Kordia sp. SMS9: one gene and its partner. The main gene of each other region encodes a partner of the protein of the gene in region 2 in a complex. Links are inferred from orthologs where the notes say so. Each region holds a gene or a part of one and is shown on either strand. Other genes may lie near its edges.

Region 1 (7,796 bases), 1.3 Mb from region 2 along the record:
CTCTAAAATACAACGAAAAAGACAGCACCTATACGTTACGTGGTTACAAAAAACGCATCATCGGCGCCATGAACGACAGCTTGATTAGCGAGCGTACATTAGATACTATTTTTCCATTTGATGTGGAAGATCTAACGCCAGTTACGTACATGGCAGAAACGCTCAACTATCAAGAATTGGATGAATTCATTGATAAAGAACGAAAATCTGGTTCGCCCAATGTGAGCAAGCATTTATTGGTAAAATACAAACGTTGGAGTTTGCCAATTACGGCATTCATTCTCACTATAATTGCAGTTGCGGTATCTTCTATGAAACGTAGAGGAGGAATGGGTGTCAACCTCGCTTTCGGAATTGCGATTGCATTTATTTATATCTTTTTCGATAAAATATTTGGCACGATGGCAGAAAAATCTGGGTTTTCGCCAATGTTAGCCGTTTGGGTACCAAATGTGGTCTTTGGAGTGCTCGCCTTATATCTATTGTACAATGCTAGGCGATAAACTCAAAAACTACCTTCATTTACACCTATTAGTATTTATTGCGGGTTTTACGGCAATTCTCGGGAAACTTATTACGATCGAAGCCATTCCGCTCGTGTGGTTTCGGATGTTACTTGCAGGAATTTTGATGTTTGCGTTTATCAAAGTTTCTAAGATCAATCTCAACATATCACTAAAAACATTTTCAAAATTTGCAGTTGCTGGAATTGTGGTGGCATTGCATTGGATTACCTTTTTTGGTGCCATTGATGTTTCAAACGTATCCATAACACTCGTTATGTTTTCCACAGGCGGATTTTTTGCGTCATTTATAGAACCCATCATCTACCGTAGAAAAATAATATGGTATGAAATTATTTTTGGAATTATTGTAATTATTGGTGTTTCCATCATTATGAACAGTGAATTCAAATATATCAACGGAATCATTTTAGGAATCATCTCAGCATTTTTATCGGCATTATTTTCAGTATTGAACGGGAAATTTGTTGAAAAACATGACGCTTCAACCATTTCTTTTTACGAATTTATTTGTGGAGTAGCATTCATATCAATCTATTTGGCGTTTGCTGCAGATGGTTTTTCTAAAGAAAACTTCTTCATACTCAGTACAAATGATTGGCTCTATATATTCATATTGGCTTCTGTTTGTACTGCGTACGCATTTATTGCATCAACACACATAATGCGATACATAAGCCCATACACGGTTGTGTTAACCTATAATTTAGAAATTATTTACGGAATCATTTTAGAATTCATCATATTTCCAGAAGAAGAAAAAATGGGCTCCGGATTTTACTACGGAAGCTTGCTTGTCATCGCTACAGTTTTGGCAAATGGAATTCTAAAAAATCGCAGAAAAATAAAATCCGCAAGTGGCATAGATAATTCCTAAATTAAAGTTTTATATTTGTAAACTGAAACAACTAAACATACCCTCAAAAGCATGGAATATTTAGATTTTGAGCTGCCTATAAAAGAACTAGAAGATCAGCTAACGAAATGTGTGGCAATTGGACATGAAAGTGATATTGATGTTACGGAAACTTGCCAGCAGATCGAGAAAAAATTGGCAGCGACTAAAAAAGATATATACAAAAACCTAACGGCATGGCAACGTGTGCAATTATCACGTCATCCCAACAGACCGTATACTTTAGATTACATTAAAGCGTTGTGTGGCGATTCTTTCTTAGAATTACATGGCGATCGTAATGTAAGTGATGACAAAGCTATGATTGGTGGTTTGGGGAAAATTGGCGATCAATCGTATATGTTTATTGGACAACAAAAAGGCTTCAATACGAAAACCCGTCAATACCGTAATTTCGGAATGGCAAACCCTGAAGGATACAGAAAAGCATTGCGCTTAATGAAATCGGCAGAAAAATTCGGAATTCCTGTCGTAACTTTGATTGATACTCCAGGCGCTTATCCAGGATTGGAAGCAGAAGAACGCGGACAAGGAGAAGCAATTGCCCGAAATATTTTAGAAATGACACGTTTAAAAGTGCCAATCATAACCGTAATTATTGGTGAAGGCGCTTCTGGTGGAGCATTAGGAATAGGTGTTGGCGATAAAGTACTCATGTTAGAAAACTCATGGTACTCTGTAATTTCTCCAGAAAACTGTTCCTCTATCTTATGGAGAAGCTGGGAACACAAAGAAAAAGCAGCAGAAGCTTTAAAATTGACGGCAACCGATGCGATGAAAATTAAAGTTATTGACGAAATCATCAATGAACCACTTGGTGGCGCGCATAACGATCGCGAAAACACCTTCACAGCAGTTCGTGATGCCATTGTTGCCAATTATGACAAATTAAAAAACTTATCACAAGAGGATTTAGTAATTTCACGCATGGAGAAGTATTCAAAAATGGGTGAATTTAAAGGATAAACCTATATTACATAGGAAGCGTTTAAAATCCGAAGTGAAGACTTCGGATTTTTTTTCCGCTTATCAACAAAAAAAAGAACTTATCAACATAGTTGTGAGTATAAAATAAACGCTAACACGTAAAACAATTAGTTACATTCGCAGTCATGGAAAATGTAAACCCTAAGCAATCATATAAAACTGATAAAAGCAATCTAATAAGTCTCGAAAGAGGAAAATTACCTCCACAAGCCATCGATTTAGAAGAAGTGGTACTTGGCGCCATGATGATTGACAAAAAAGGTGTAGATGAGGTGATTGACATCTTGAGTCCAGAAGCGTTTTACAAAGAAGCCAACAAATTGGTATACGAAGCCATTTTTCAATTATTTGAAAATTCAGAACCGATTGACTTACTCACGGTTTCTTCTCAGCTCCGTAAAAATGCAAACTTAGAGATTGTCGGTGGCGATTTCTACCTGATTTCACTCACGCAAAAAGTATCGTCTTCTGCGCATATTGAATTTCACGCACGTATCATTCTGCAAAAATTCATTCAACGTAGTTTGATCAAAATCTCCAATGAAATTATTGAAGATGCATACGATGAAACGACGGACGTTTTCTCTTTATTGGACAAAGCAGAATCGCGTTTGTATGAAGTCACCCAGGGAAACATTAAAAAATCGTCGGAAACGGCGCAAAGTTTGGTCATTCAAGCCAAGAAAAAAATTGAAGAAATCTCTAACAAAGAAGGTTTAAGTGGTATTCCAACAGGATTTACACAACTAGACAAACTAACTTCTGGATGGCAACCAAGTGATTTAATCATTGTAGCGGCGCGTCCAGGTATGGGAAAAACGGCGTTGACTTTATCCATGGCAAGAAACATTGCGGTAGATCAAAATATTCCTGTTGCTTTCTTTTCACTGGAGATGGCTTCTGTACAGTTAATTACACGTTTAATTTCTTCAGAAACTGGCTTGTCTTCAGAAAAATTACGTACAGGAAAATTAGCAAAACACGAGTGGGAACAACTCAACGTAAAAGTAAAAGGACTTGAAAAAGCACCTTTATTCATTGATGATACGCCATCACTTTCTATTTTCGATTTACGAGCAAAAGCGCGACGTTTAGCTTCGCAACATGGCATCAAAATGATTATGATTGATTACTTGCAATTAATGACTGCAGGTGGAAGTCAAAAAGGAGGAAACCGTGAACAGGAAATTTCAACGATTTCGCGAAACCTAAAAGCCTTGGCAAAAGAATTGAATGTACCAGTAATTGCCTTATCGCAGTTATCGCGTGCGGTGGAAACACGTGGAGGAAGCAAGCGACCGTTACTTTCCGATTTACGTGAATCGGGAGCAATTGAGCAAGATGCAGATATTGTATCCTTTATTTACCGTCCAGAATACTACAAAATTGAAGAATGGGATGATGAAGAGCGTTCGCCAACCGAAGGACAAGCGGAATTCATTGTGGCAAAACACAGAAATGGTGGTTTGGACAACATTCGATTGAAATTTATTGGACACTTAGGTAAGTTTGATAACTTAGAAACCTTTGATTCTCCATTCGAATTCCATTCAAAAATGAACGATGCAGCCAACGATGATACGTTCAGAACCGAGAATTTACCAAGTGCTGACGAAGCGTTTGGAAGTTCTATGAACGATGATTTTAATCCAGATGATAACGAAGTTCCTTTCTAAAAGAATTCCGTATTTTTATAGCGATTTAATTTGTCATTCCTGCGTAGGCAGGAATCTACTTTTGAAACTCTTTGGATTCCTGCCTTCGCAGGAATGATAAAAAATAAAAGCTTTACATGAAATATGACTACATCATTGCCGGATCAGGATGCGCAGGGTTAAGCTTGTTGTACCGAATGTTGACAGCTCCGCAATTGTGTAAAAAGCAAATTTTAGTCATAGATAAATCGCAAAAAAATAAAAACGATCGCACGTGGTGTTTTTGGGAAAAAGGTAAAGGATTATTTGAACCGATTGTGACGCATCAATGGGAAACTTTGGAGTTTCTTTCGGATGACTTTACGCGTAAATTTGACATGCCCACATATCGTTACAAAATGATTCAAGGCATTGATTTTTACAATCATGTGATCAATTTTGCGAAAGAATTTGAAAATGTAAGTTTTATTTCGGAAAGTATTACAACGATTCAATCTGAAAACAATCTTGCGGAAGTCATCACAGAAAAAGCAGTTTACAAAGCTGCATACGTGTTTAATTCTACGAATCTTTTTCACCCTAAAATGGACACTTCAAACTCGTTATTGCAACATTTTGAAGGTTGGGTAATCAAAACAAAAACACCTGTTTTCGACGCAACAGTAGGACGATTGATGGATTTTAGACTGTCACAACAACACGGCACAACCTTTATGTACGTATTGCCCACAAGTGAAACCGAAGCGTTGGTAGAATATACCTTATTCACTGAAAAAGTATTGGAAAAAGAGGAGTACAAAGCGGAATTGAAATCGTACATTCAAAATTATCTACAAATTGAAGAGTATGAGATTCAGCATACTGAATTTGGCATCATTCCGATGTCATTAGCGAAATTTTCTAGAAACGTTCCGAACGAAAAATACATCATTAATATTGGAACTGCGGGCGGATTTACGAAAGCGAGTAGTGGTTATACGTTTCAATTCGTTCAAAAACATACCGAAAACATCATTGAATTATTACAACACGGAAAATATCCAAATCCAGCATTGACGTTTCGCGATAAGATGTTTCAATGGTATGATCGGACGCTTTTAGAAGTCATTCTTTCTGAAAAACTACAAGGAAAAGAAATCTTTGCGACAATGTTTAAAAAACTTCCTATCGAAACGATTTTGGCATTTTTAGGCAACGAAAGTACCTTTTGGGAAGATTTAAAAATTATGGGGAGTTTGCCTATTGGACCATTTTTGACTTCTGGGATAAAGCAGTTGTGAATGTAGTTTTTTTGTAGTAAAAAAATTATATATTGCATTTTATTACTATATTTAATGTAGTAAAATAAATACAGTTTCAATGAAGCCAACTTTAACATTATATCAGAAAATTCAATTTTTTTTTGATAAAGCTAAAATCCCAACTGCTTATGTTCTTTTTCTTTACATAACAATTATACAGTATATTCCTAAAGACTTAATATCAAAAGAGTTTAAAGAGATTAGTTTATTGCCAGCCGCAATAACTCTTGGTATTATTGTATTAAGAATTTTCTTTGATATTTATAAAAAAGTTAATCAACCTCAGCGAAATTTACCTTTTTTTGAATCTTGGAATGCTTTGGTTGAATCTAAAGAGTTTTCATCATCTTTTGAAAAACGTATTTTTGATGATAAAGTAATTAATTTAAAAGTTATAGGTGTCTCTTTACGATTCTATTGGCCGTTCATAAAAAAGATTATAGAGAAATTTTTGCAAGAGGATAAGAAATTTGAATTCAATTTAACGCTAGCTATTCTAGATCCTGATTTTTATGAAGAAGCAGTTTTTGTTGATCAGAACTTTAGAGATAAATTCTTTATGCAGGTTAAAGCTACTATTCAAGATATTGAGTTCTTCAAAAAAGCATATTCAGGAGCAAAGAATTGTAAATGTAATATTGAACTTATTAGATATAAATTTTTAACACCATTTTACGGAGTTTCTTTTGATGATAAATTTTTATTTTTGGGAAATACTCACTGGAGGGATAGTATTTTTAAAAGTGCAGGTAATAGCTATAATATGTATGTTGAAGATGATGAGTTTAGTGGTTCTGAAAAAATAAAAATGTTTAATTCATGGTTTGATTATATTAGATCGAACCAATTACTAATAGAATAAAAAATATTTCTTTGCAAGAAGTGCTAACCTCAGTAAAAAATATACTCACCAATATATTTTTCACTCTAAGAATGAAGCAGTTGTGAATGTAGTGTAATATGACTACTTTTAAACAGCTCTATTTTTTAATGAATACTTATAGTATCACTCCATAAAACACTGCAAGCAATACACATTATTTATGAACTATTATTTCGATGATGAAGAAGTTGGACCTGCAAGAAAAACATCGCATCCAAACTTTGTAAAAGCAATGACGGCAGATTTTTATTATGATTGTACAGAGGAATATTCACCTTTTGGAAATGATGACGGTGCTGATATGTTATGTTATCTTCAAGATTGGTATCGCGCAAAAAAGCTTTTTCGAAATATTGTAAAGTGGTTATTTAATGAAATTGACGAAATGGGATTTAAATACCAAAGTAAACAATGTTCGCAAATACTAGATTTGGAAACATTGAGAAAAATTCAGGAAGAAGATGAATATATGTTGCTTTGTATGGACAATTCGATTATTGCTGCTGGATTTGGACAAATAAAAATCACAGGAAAAATTGATGCCAAATTAAAAGCGCTTACGTTCACAGCTATTGAAAGGCAATTGGTATTGGATGAAGGATATGATGAAGATTATCCAAATCGACTTAAAAAAATGAAGGAGGATTTAATGAAATTTGAATACTAGAAGAATATAAGTTTGTTTTATGAATATATTTTCTAAAATATTTGGCGGCACTAACAACTCCAAAAAGCAAGTATACACACATTACATACTGCAGGAATCAAAAAATGGCTATTCTTTAAAAAAAATGAAGAAAACGATTGTGATTTTTCCAGATCGTATCAATACAAATGCGCATGCGGAAGCACAAACACAACATGTCTACACTAAAAAATTTCGGTCGTTACTTGATTTTTGGAATTATATTACGAAATCTGAAAAATGGTATTTAGAATACCAAGCAAATTCCATTCAGCATATAGAAAATTATATAGAAATTTTGGCGCCATTCATTGTAAAATCAACGAATGAGTTGCGACGCAACATGGAATTTTCAGAGAAAGATATCTTTACGATTGCCGCTTGGGATAATTTACTGTTTCGATATAAAGAAAAAAGCGAATTGGTTTTCAAAGAAAGTCAAAAATTGAAAGCTTTTTGTGCCAATTGTAAGAAAGAGCGAATAGAATTTAGTCAACGATATCCAAAATCAATTTGTCATGAATGTTTCTCCAAAATTACTGACAATACAGGTAGAAGTGTAGAATTCTTTAATTCACATATTGGCGGTTATGGCTGCCAAGGATATTATTCTGGAACAAATCAACAAGAAAAATATGAAGAAGCCGTGTGTTATATTGATGGAAAAAAGTTTGTAGCGGAAGAAGCTAGATTTGGAGGAATTGTTATTAGTCTAAAAGAATAGTTATGAAAAAACGCATTCTCCTTTGTCTTTGAGTTGTATGTACTAATGCGCAGAAATGAAAACAATGATACGTACCAAGAAGCGTTTCAAACAAATCGAAAACTAATAACGTATCAAGCGT
Region 2 (7,719 bases):
TTAAAAGAGTACGCTACCAACGCAAGAGTGAATGGATTTGTTGTAGGAGTTTCGGGTGGAATTGACTCGGCAGTAACGTCTTCTTTATGTGCGAAAACAGGATTGCCAACATTATGTATTGAAATGCCAATTCATCAAGCAAAAAGTCACGTGACGCGTGCGCAGGAACATATCAAACAATTGAAAGAACGTTTTGACAATGTCACGGATACGCGTGTAGATTTGACGCCCGTTTTTGAAGAGTTTAAAACAGAAGTTTCTTTGGAAGGCGCTCAAGCAACCGTTGACATGGCACTAGCAAACACCAGAGCGCGTTTACGTATGACTACATTGTATTATCACGCTGGTTTACTAGGAAGATTGGTGGCAGGAACTGGAAATAAAGTAGAAGATTTTGGCGTAGGTTTTTATACTAAATATGGTGATGGCGGTGTAGATTTAAGTCCAATTGCTGACTTAATGAAAAGCGAAGTATATCAATTAGGAGACGCTTTAAAAGTGCCAGAATCTATTATGAAAGCAGCGCCATCTGATGGTTTGTTTGGCGATGCCCGAAGCGATGAAGACCAGATTGGCGCGAACTACGACGAGTTAGAGTGGGCAATGCGTATGGACGATGCAGGAAAAACAATCGAAGACTTTACTGGAAGACAACAAGAAGTGTTCAAAATTTACAAAAGATATAATACTGCGAACCAACATAAAATGATTCCAATTCCAGTCTGCTCAATACCGCAAAATCTTACATAAAAAATCACCTTTTTTAATAGTTTTTATAAAAATTTGTTTAAATTTGTCACTACAGACCCCCTAAACCTGAAATAAAAATTGATCCGTTTTTATGTTTGCATGACATATCCATGAACGAAACTTTCTTTATCTGATGGTCTGATTTAATAATAACTTTAAAAACTAAATTATGGTTAAAGTATTAATTGCAGACAATCATCCCATTGTTCGAAAAGGAATTAAATCTTTGTTCAAGAACTCTACTGAGATTGATGTATTAGGAAAAGCTGCTACAACTTCTGAATTGTTTGACTTTATTAGTCAAGAAACAGTAGATGTTGTTTTACTTGAGATGGACATCCCTGAGGTCAATGGAATTACTGCTTTAAGAAGACTTAAAAAAGACTTCGCCGACGTGAAAGTAATTATGTTTAGCTCACACTCAGAAGATGTTTACGCTGTAAGCACATTGAGAGCTGGAGCTTCTGGTTACTTATCAAAATCCGTAGCTACAAATGTGATTAAAGAAGCTATTATGAAAGTTGTAAATGGAGGCATTTACATTAGTAATGAGTTAGCGCAACGATTAGCATTTGATGAAAGCACAAACAAACCCCGCAGATTCTTCAGACGTTTGTCTACAAGAGAAGTAGAAGTGTTAAAACTTTTAGCTTCTGGTAAACGTAACAAACATGTTGCTGAAGAGCTAAATCTGAACGAAAAAACTGTGAGCACGTACAAAGCTCGCCTAATGCGTAAGCTGAATGTAGACAACTTAGTTGATTTACTACAACAAGCGAAAGCATTGGAATTACTGTAATTGCATTTTATGTAAAGATTTCCCTTTACTACAGTAAAAATTTTGATGATGATATGTATATTTTATGATGTGCATATCATCATTTTTTTTATCTCGACTACGCTCGATAGCCTTTTTATTCTTTTTGATAGTATTTAGTATTGAGTATTGAGATATTAGTATTGAGTTTTTTTGTACTTATACCAATTTACACATAAAATGGTATTATTTGAAACGTCTTTGCGATCTCCAACTTGATTGGAGAGTGGTAATCTGTGACTCCAAAGAACAATCATGTGATACAATAAACAGACTGCCACTTCGTAAACTTCTCTAGTGACGTTTTTTACCTCAAGAATAATTAGTAAGAGTTTTCAAATGTGCATTCACTAGAGTCGATACTATTAATGTATGCTATTTTTCACAAGCACATCTCGATACAATTTTTCTTCATTTTATTTCAAAAAATCACTCGATGGGACGTTTGGAAGTTAACGAGTTTGATATAAAAATCATATTCGTTAAGAGAAGTAGTTTTTTACAACACTCTTTTTAATTGTTCAGACAATGATTTTTTTAACATATTGTAATTTATGATATCTTCCAATACGTTTTGCGCTTCTTCTATTTTAGTATCTGGAGAAAGACTCAACTTAAGTTCTTCTATTTTAAGATTGATCAAGAAACAACGCAAGGTCAAGATGGTTTCGCTTGTTAATTGTGCAATGGTTTCTTCTTTGGGTTTTACGAAAATGTTTTGCGCTTCCCAATTGTGCAATTCGTAGCGTTCTTCGCGCATGAGAATATCTGTGACTTCACTCGCTACTTCCGGTTCTATTTCATTGACAAACGTATCCAATTCTAAAGTGCCTGTTTCATTGAGTTTTTCAATAGCTCTATAATATATTTTTTGAAATTTTTCATTTGCCAGATCAATTTCGTCTTGCTGTAAATCTAAGTAGAGCTTTTGAAACACTTTGGCATCAAACAATTCGCGCTCCATTTTGAGTTCGCCGTCTTCGTCTTCTTTTAAAATCAAGTCTTCAAATGTAGCATCCATGTTTCCGTAGAGTAGTAATATTTCAATGATTTTTCGCTCTAAAACATATTGTTGATCGACACTTTCTGCCTTTTTTTCGGTTTTGATGACATCAAACGCCTTTTTTTCTTGCTTGATTTTTTTGTTGGCTTCCTTGACGTTTTTGTTTTGCAATTGCGCCAAAGTGGCAAACAACACTTCTTCCGAAATGTCCATGATACGAGACGTTTCACGCAAGTATAATTCCTGTTTGATGCGATCGGATACTCTGGAAATACTCGACATCATGTCATTGATGACTTCTGCCTTTTTGATGGGATCATTTTTGGCAACTTCCATCAATAAAGAAGCTTTGTAACTGATAAAATCTTTTACATTGTTTTCAAAGTACGCCAACACATCTTCCAACGCATTGTTTTTGGTAAAACTATCTGGATCTTCTCCTTCTGGAAAGGTACACACGCGCACGTTCATTCCTTGTTCCAAAATTAAATCAACTCCACGAAGCGATGCCCGAATTCCTGCCGCATCTCCGTCATAGAGAATGGTAATATTTTTCGTTAAACGGTTGATCAAACGGATTTGTTCCGCCGTTAAGGCAGTTCCCGAAGAGGAAACCACATTGTGAATTCCCGCTTGATGCATTTGAATGACATCCGTGTAGCCTTCTACCAAATAACAGTTATCTTCTTTGGCAATTGCCTGTTTTGCATAGTATAAACCGTAGAGAACTTTACTTTTATGATAGATATCACTTTCGGGTGAATTGAGATATTTGGCTGCTTTTTTATCGTTTGTTAAAATTCGTCCACCAAAACCCAATACGCGTCCGCTCATGCTGTGAATGGGAAACATGACACGTCCTTTGAAACGATCAAAACGTTTTTCACCTTTAACAATTGTGACACCTGTTTTTTCTAAATACGTAAGATTGTAGCCTTCTTTTAATGCTGCATCTGTAAACGCGCTCCATTCGTCCAACGCATATCCCAAACCAAATTTTTTGATGGTTTCCATGGAAAAACCACGTTCTTTAAAATAGGTAAGTCCGATGGCTTTTCCTTGCGGTGAATCCCACAATATTTCTTGATGATATTTTTTGGCGTATTCTGACACCAAATACATACTTTCTTTTTCGTTGGCTAAGGCTTTTTCTTCGTCCGTACGTTCCGTTTCTTCTATTTCAATTCCGTATTTATTCGCCAAATACCGAATCGCTTCTGGATAGGTAAAATGCTCGTGTTCCATAAGAAATGCTACCACATTTCCGCCTTTTCCCGAACTAAAATCTTTCCAAATTTGTTTTACGGGCGACACCATAAACGACGGTGTTCGTTCGTCTGAGAATGGACTTAATCCTTTGAAGTTACTTCCCGATTTTTTGAGTTGTACAAAATCGCCAATTACTTCTTCTACGCGAGAAGTATCAAATACAGCATCTATGGTTGATTTTGAAATCAATGGTTTCGGGATTTTTAGGAATGAACTTCAAAAGTACTAAGTTTCCGCTAATATTGACTAAAAAAAGAGATACTTTGGTCAGTATCTCTTTTTTCGCTAATCCCCTGTACTAAACTTATTTTTTCTGTTCATAATTAAATAACGGTTTTGTGGCATTCGTTTTTTTGACAAAAACTACATAATCATACATCAGAGCAGGATTGACTTCGTAATAATCTTTTTCATCATTCATACCGTAGCCAAAGAGTTTTAGTTTTTGCTTTGGCAATTGTGCACAGCTTTTTTGTATGTTTTGATTGATGTGAAAATAATACGCTTCCGAAGTGTTTTGCCCTAATTTTTCTTCAAAGGTATTTGCGGGCGGCGTTGGATAGTTAGCCTCATAAAGCTGATCGCCATAATCGTGATCGTCATTGATGAGTCGCTTTTTTATATGTGAATAGCTTCCGCTAAAACTACTCATGGCAATTGCTACGTATTCATTAGGAAATTCTTGTTTTAGATTTCTGCCCATCAAGCCAATTTCGTTGTCAATGATTACTTCTTTGGAAATATGCGCATTGTGCGCCCAAACGATAATTTTAGCCTTCGGATCTTTTGCAAAAAATGCTACACGTTCTGCCATAACAATGTCGCGCGTTATTATTTTTCCCGTGTAAATCATTTCATAATTGATATAGGAATTCTTTGCATTGAGTAGTAATTCGTCCAAATACTTGGAGGAACTGTTTTCTTTTTTGATTTCCTTTTCAAGTTGAAGAATTAAACGGTAGACTTCTCTATAATATCCGTAATTGTCAATTTTTACAGGTTTTTTATCAGGATATTTTACATAAAAGTCACTTGCCTCTACTGTTACACGTTCATGAAATTCTTTTAAAATATTGGTCATTTCGGGTGTTATGTTCGATTTCAATTCAATAGAAATCATTTCGGGCAATAGTTCACGATACGAATCGTCACAACCTTTAAATACAATGGGCGTATGTGTTTGATTGTACGTTTGTAACCATTGTAAAAAGTTTTTCATACTTTCCGTTTGATAGATGGAAAAAAGATGTGTTTTTATGAGTGAATCTATCGGTTGTGTTTGCAAGTTTTGCGATAAAGCTTCCAAATCTTCATACGGATTTTCCAAGATAACCAAGTTGAATCCTTTTTCTTGAATAAGTTTTTTGGTGATTGCCGCACGGAGTTCATAAAATTCTTTGGTTCCGTGTGTATCTTCACCCAAAGCCACAATGCGCTTGTCTCCTATTTGCGCTACAAGTGCATCAAGTGAAGCGTCTAACGTTTCTGGAGTATCGAAATGTAGCAGTGTTTTAGTCTTGTTGATTTCTTGTGACAAACTTTGTCCATTCGCGCAAAGCGAGAAACAAATTGCAATGAGTATGGTTGCTATTTTCATGTGTGTGTTTTTTAGTAGTGAGTTGTGAGCTGTTAGTATTGAGACGAGTTTAAAGACTATTTTCGTTTTAGAGAATATGATCTAATTCCCGATAACCTTTTAATAGCAAAGTACTTCTCGATACAAAATCTTTTCAAGATTTTACTCGAAGTGACGTGTTGTCTTTTTTAGTAGTGAGTAGTGAGCTGTTAGTATTGAGACGAGTTTAAAGACTATTTTCGTTTTAGAGAATATGATCTAATTCCCGATAACCTTTTAATAGCAAAGTACTTCTCGATACAAAATCTTTTCAAGATTTTACTCGAAGTGACGTGTTGGTTTTTTTTAGTAGTGAGTAGTGAGATGTTAGTATTGAGAGCATATATCTCACTTCTCAATACTAACAGCTAATGTCTAACATCTAGTTTCCAATTTAAAACACATCCAAGCGCACACCAAGCGAAATGTTGCGTTGTTCCGCGTTTGGACTTTTGAAGATTGGTGACAAATCGTATTTACAATACAAGCTCATACTATCCCAACCAATATATGCACCTAATCCGTAAACAAAATTATTGGTATTGAAATTTCTTCGAATCTCTTGGTCTACTCTGTCGCCATTTTCAGAATATCGCAATTTTTGTTTTACCGCTAAGTTGACTCCAACATAACCGCCAATTCCAAATTTGAATTTTGAGTTGGTATAGTAACGTACAAAACGCTTGTTTTCTACTTTCCGTGAAGGTCCAAATTCAAAATACAACGGCACAGTTAAATTGGTCACTCGAATTTTGGAGCGATTCAAATCGTTTGGAAATTGTTCTAAAGTTGTTAATCCGTTATTATTGTCTACAAAGTAGCGATTTCCTGTAGGTTTTAAGCTGTTGTATTGCAGCGTTAATCCGTAGCAAAAACGCACAAAGTTGTGATTTTTGGCAACACGCGTACTCCACAAAATTCCAAATTCAAAGAAGCGTGAACCTGCCATTCTATACTCTGAGTCACTGAGCGATACACCTTCTTGAATTGCATTATTGAAACCAAAAGCAAATATAATATCTGATTTTGTACGGCGATCGTAACGAATAGAACGTTTTTTAATAATACGTGAATCAAAAATTTCGCCTAAACGAATAAACGTTCCGTCTTCCTGAACGTAATAATCTGTCAACAATTCTCGCTTTACTTTTGCCATACGATATTCAATATTGGCTGCGGATAACATGGCTGCTTTCTTTTTACGTTCTTCCGCTTCTTTAGTGGTAATGTTGCCTAATTCAAGATCTCTATTAATTTTTTGCACTTCTAGTTTTAGAGATTCTTTTTCGTCCAAAGTAATCACACGCAATTGTCTTTCGAGATACTTTTTTTCTGCTTCTTTTTTGAGTGCGATAGAATCTTTAGTTGTGCTTGGAATGCTATCTTTTTGTTGTGCATTTACCGTAAAATGTAGGCATAAGAATGCCAGGCATACATAGAGTGTACTTGTTTTCATGTTCGTTTTTTTACTATTAATTGATGATTTTTTTCTGTGTTCGCTAGGAACTTTATCGGTCGATATCGGCGGTTCGTGTTCGTTTTACATTTCGTTTCACAAGCTCAAATACACGTTGCTTGAATGATTTGTCGAGTTCATATTCTACTTCGTTCAACAATTCGTCTGCGGTAGCAAAATTTGTATTATTCACTTTTTCTTTAGTAACTTCTAAATATTTGAGTGATTCTCGCGCTTCTTTCAGCAACAAATCAATTTCTGCATTGGTTACCGTTCTTTTTTCTTCTTTTAATAAGGCTACAATAGAAGCTTTTAAATCGTCGTTTGTGGTGATAATGACTTCTTTTTCTTCAATAACGGTTTCTATTTTTTGTGGTATTATTTTTTCTTGAATCACCACCGCATTTTTAATTTCCTTTTGTAGTTCAGTAGTGAATTCTGCTGTAGCTTTTGGAACTATTTCTTTTTCGTCGGCATCTTTAGAAGTATTTGTTTCCACTACAACTTCTGTATCTTTAACAATGACTTCTTGTATTTTTTCTTTTGTTGGAATGACAATGTCTTGAGAATTCTCTTTGGTTTTCGTGATGATGGGTTTCGTAGTATTCTCTTGATTTGCAATCTCATCAGTATTGGTAGTTTCTTCAGATTGTACCATCATAAAAACCAACCAACTGACTAGCAATGCCAAACATGCAGCGTACGGAATGTAGATTTTTTTACTACGTTTCTTGCGATCATTCGCATCTAATTGTCCTGCGAGCTTTTCCCATGAATGTTCAGATACTTCAATCGTACGCTCTTCTAAT

The links.
Region 1: the proteins of dnaG (region 2) and dnaB are in contact, whole or in part, in a crystal structure (PDB 2R6A), measured with the Geobacillus stearothermophilus proteins. The link is inferred for Kordia sp. SMS9 from one-to-one orthologs. Residues at the interface, in WP_049624496.1 of Geobacillus stearothermophilus: Lys456, Leu457, Leu458, Pro459, Ala460, Asn463, Ala464, Leu467, Leu535, Leu536, Ile537, Ala538, Gln544, Glu545, Asp548, Tyr549, His552; in WP_033016901.1 of Geobacillus stearothermophilus: Ser13, Glu15, Ala16, Gln18, Glu91, Leu92, Asp94, Ala95, Val96, Pro97, Thr98, Ala99, Ala100, Asn101, Tyr104, Tyr105, Ile108.

The regions. Positions count from the first base shown.
Region 1 is NZ_CP031153.1:3,588,707-3,596,502, forward strand. Bases 1,870-4,827 are described here. They hold dnaB (replicative DNA helicase), read left to right. Parts: upstream 1,870-2,552; coding sequence 2,553-4,103; downstream 4,104-4,827. Other genes in these bases: KORDIASMS9_RS15120 (acetyl-CoA carboxylase carboxyltransferase subunit alpha), read left to right, coding at 1,870-2,406; KORDIASMS9_RS15130 (lycopene cyclase family protein), read left to right, coding at 4,220-4,827. Also shown: KORDIASMS9_RS15110 (LptF/LptG family permease), read left to right, coding at 1-503; KORDIASMS9_RS15115 (DMT family transporter), read left to right, coding at 490-1,401; more of KORDIASMS9_RS15120, read left to right, coding at 1,453-1,869; more of KORDIASMS9_RS15130, read left to right, coding at 4,828-5,362; KORDIASMS9_RS15135 (hypothetical protein), read left to right, coding at 5,442-6,245; KORDIASMS9_RS15140 (hypothetical protein), read left to right, coding at 6,427-6,933; KORDIASMS9_RS15145 (hypothetical protein), read left to right, coding at 6,953-7,675. UniProt on the Escherichia coli protein: The main replicative DNA helicase, it participates in initiation and elongation during chromosome replication. Travels ahead of the DNA replisome, separating dsDNA into templates for DNA synthesis.
Region 2 is NZ_CP031153.1:2,242,085-2,249,803, reverse strand. The notes cover bases 1,548-4,428. They hold dnaG (DNA primase), read right to left. Parts: upstream 4,029-4,428; coding sequence 2,067-4,028; downstream 1,548-2,066. Other genes in these bases: KORDIASMS9_RS09755 (erythromycin esterase family protein), read right to left, coding at 4,144-4,428; KORDIASMS9_RS09765 (response regulator transcription factor), read left to right, coding at 1,548-1,549. Also shown: nadE (NAD(+) synthase), read left to right, coding at 1-750; more of KORDIASMS9_RS09765, read left to right, coding at 920-1,547; more of KORDIASMS9_RS09755, read right to left, coding at 4,429-5,436; KORDIASMS9_RS09750 (hypothetical protein), read right to left, coding at 5,849-6,910; KORDIASMS9_RS09745 (hypothetical protein), read right to left, coding at 6,963-7,719. UniProt on the Escherichia coli protein: RNA polymerase that catalyzes the synthesis of short RNA molecules used as primers for DNA polymerase during DNA replication.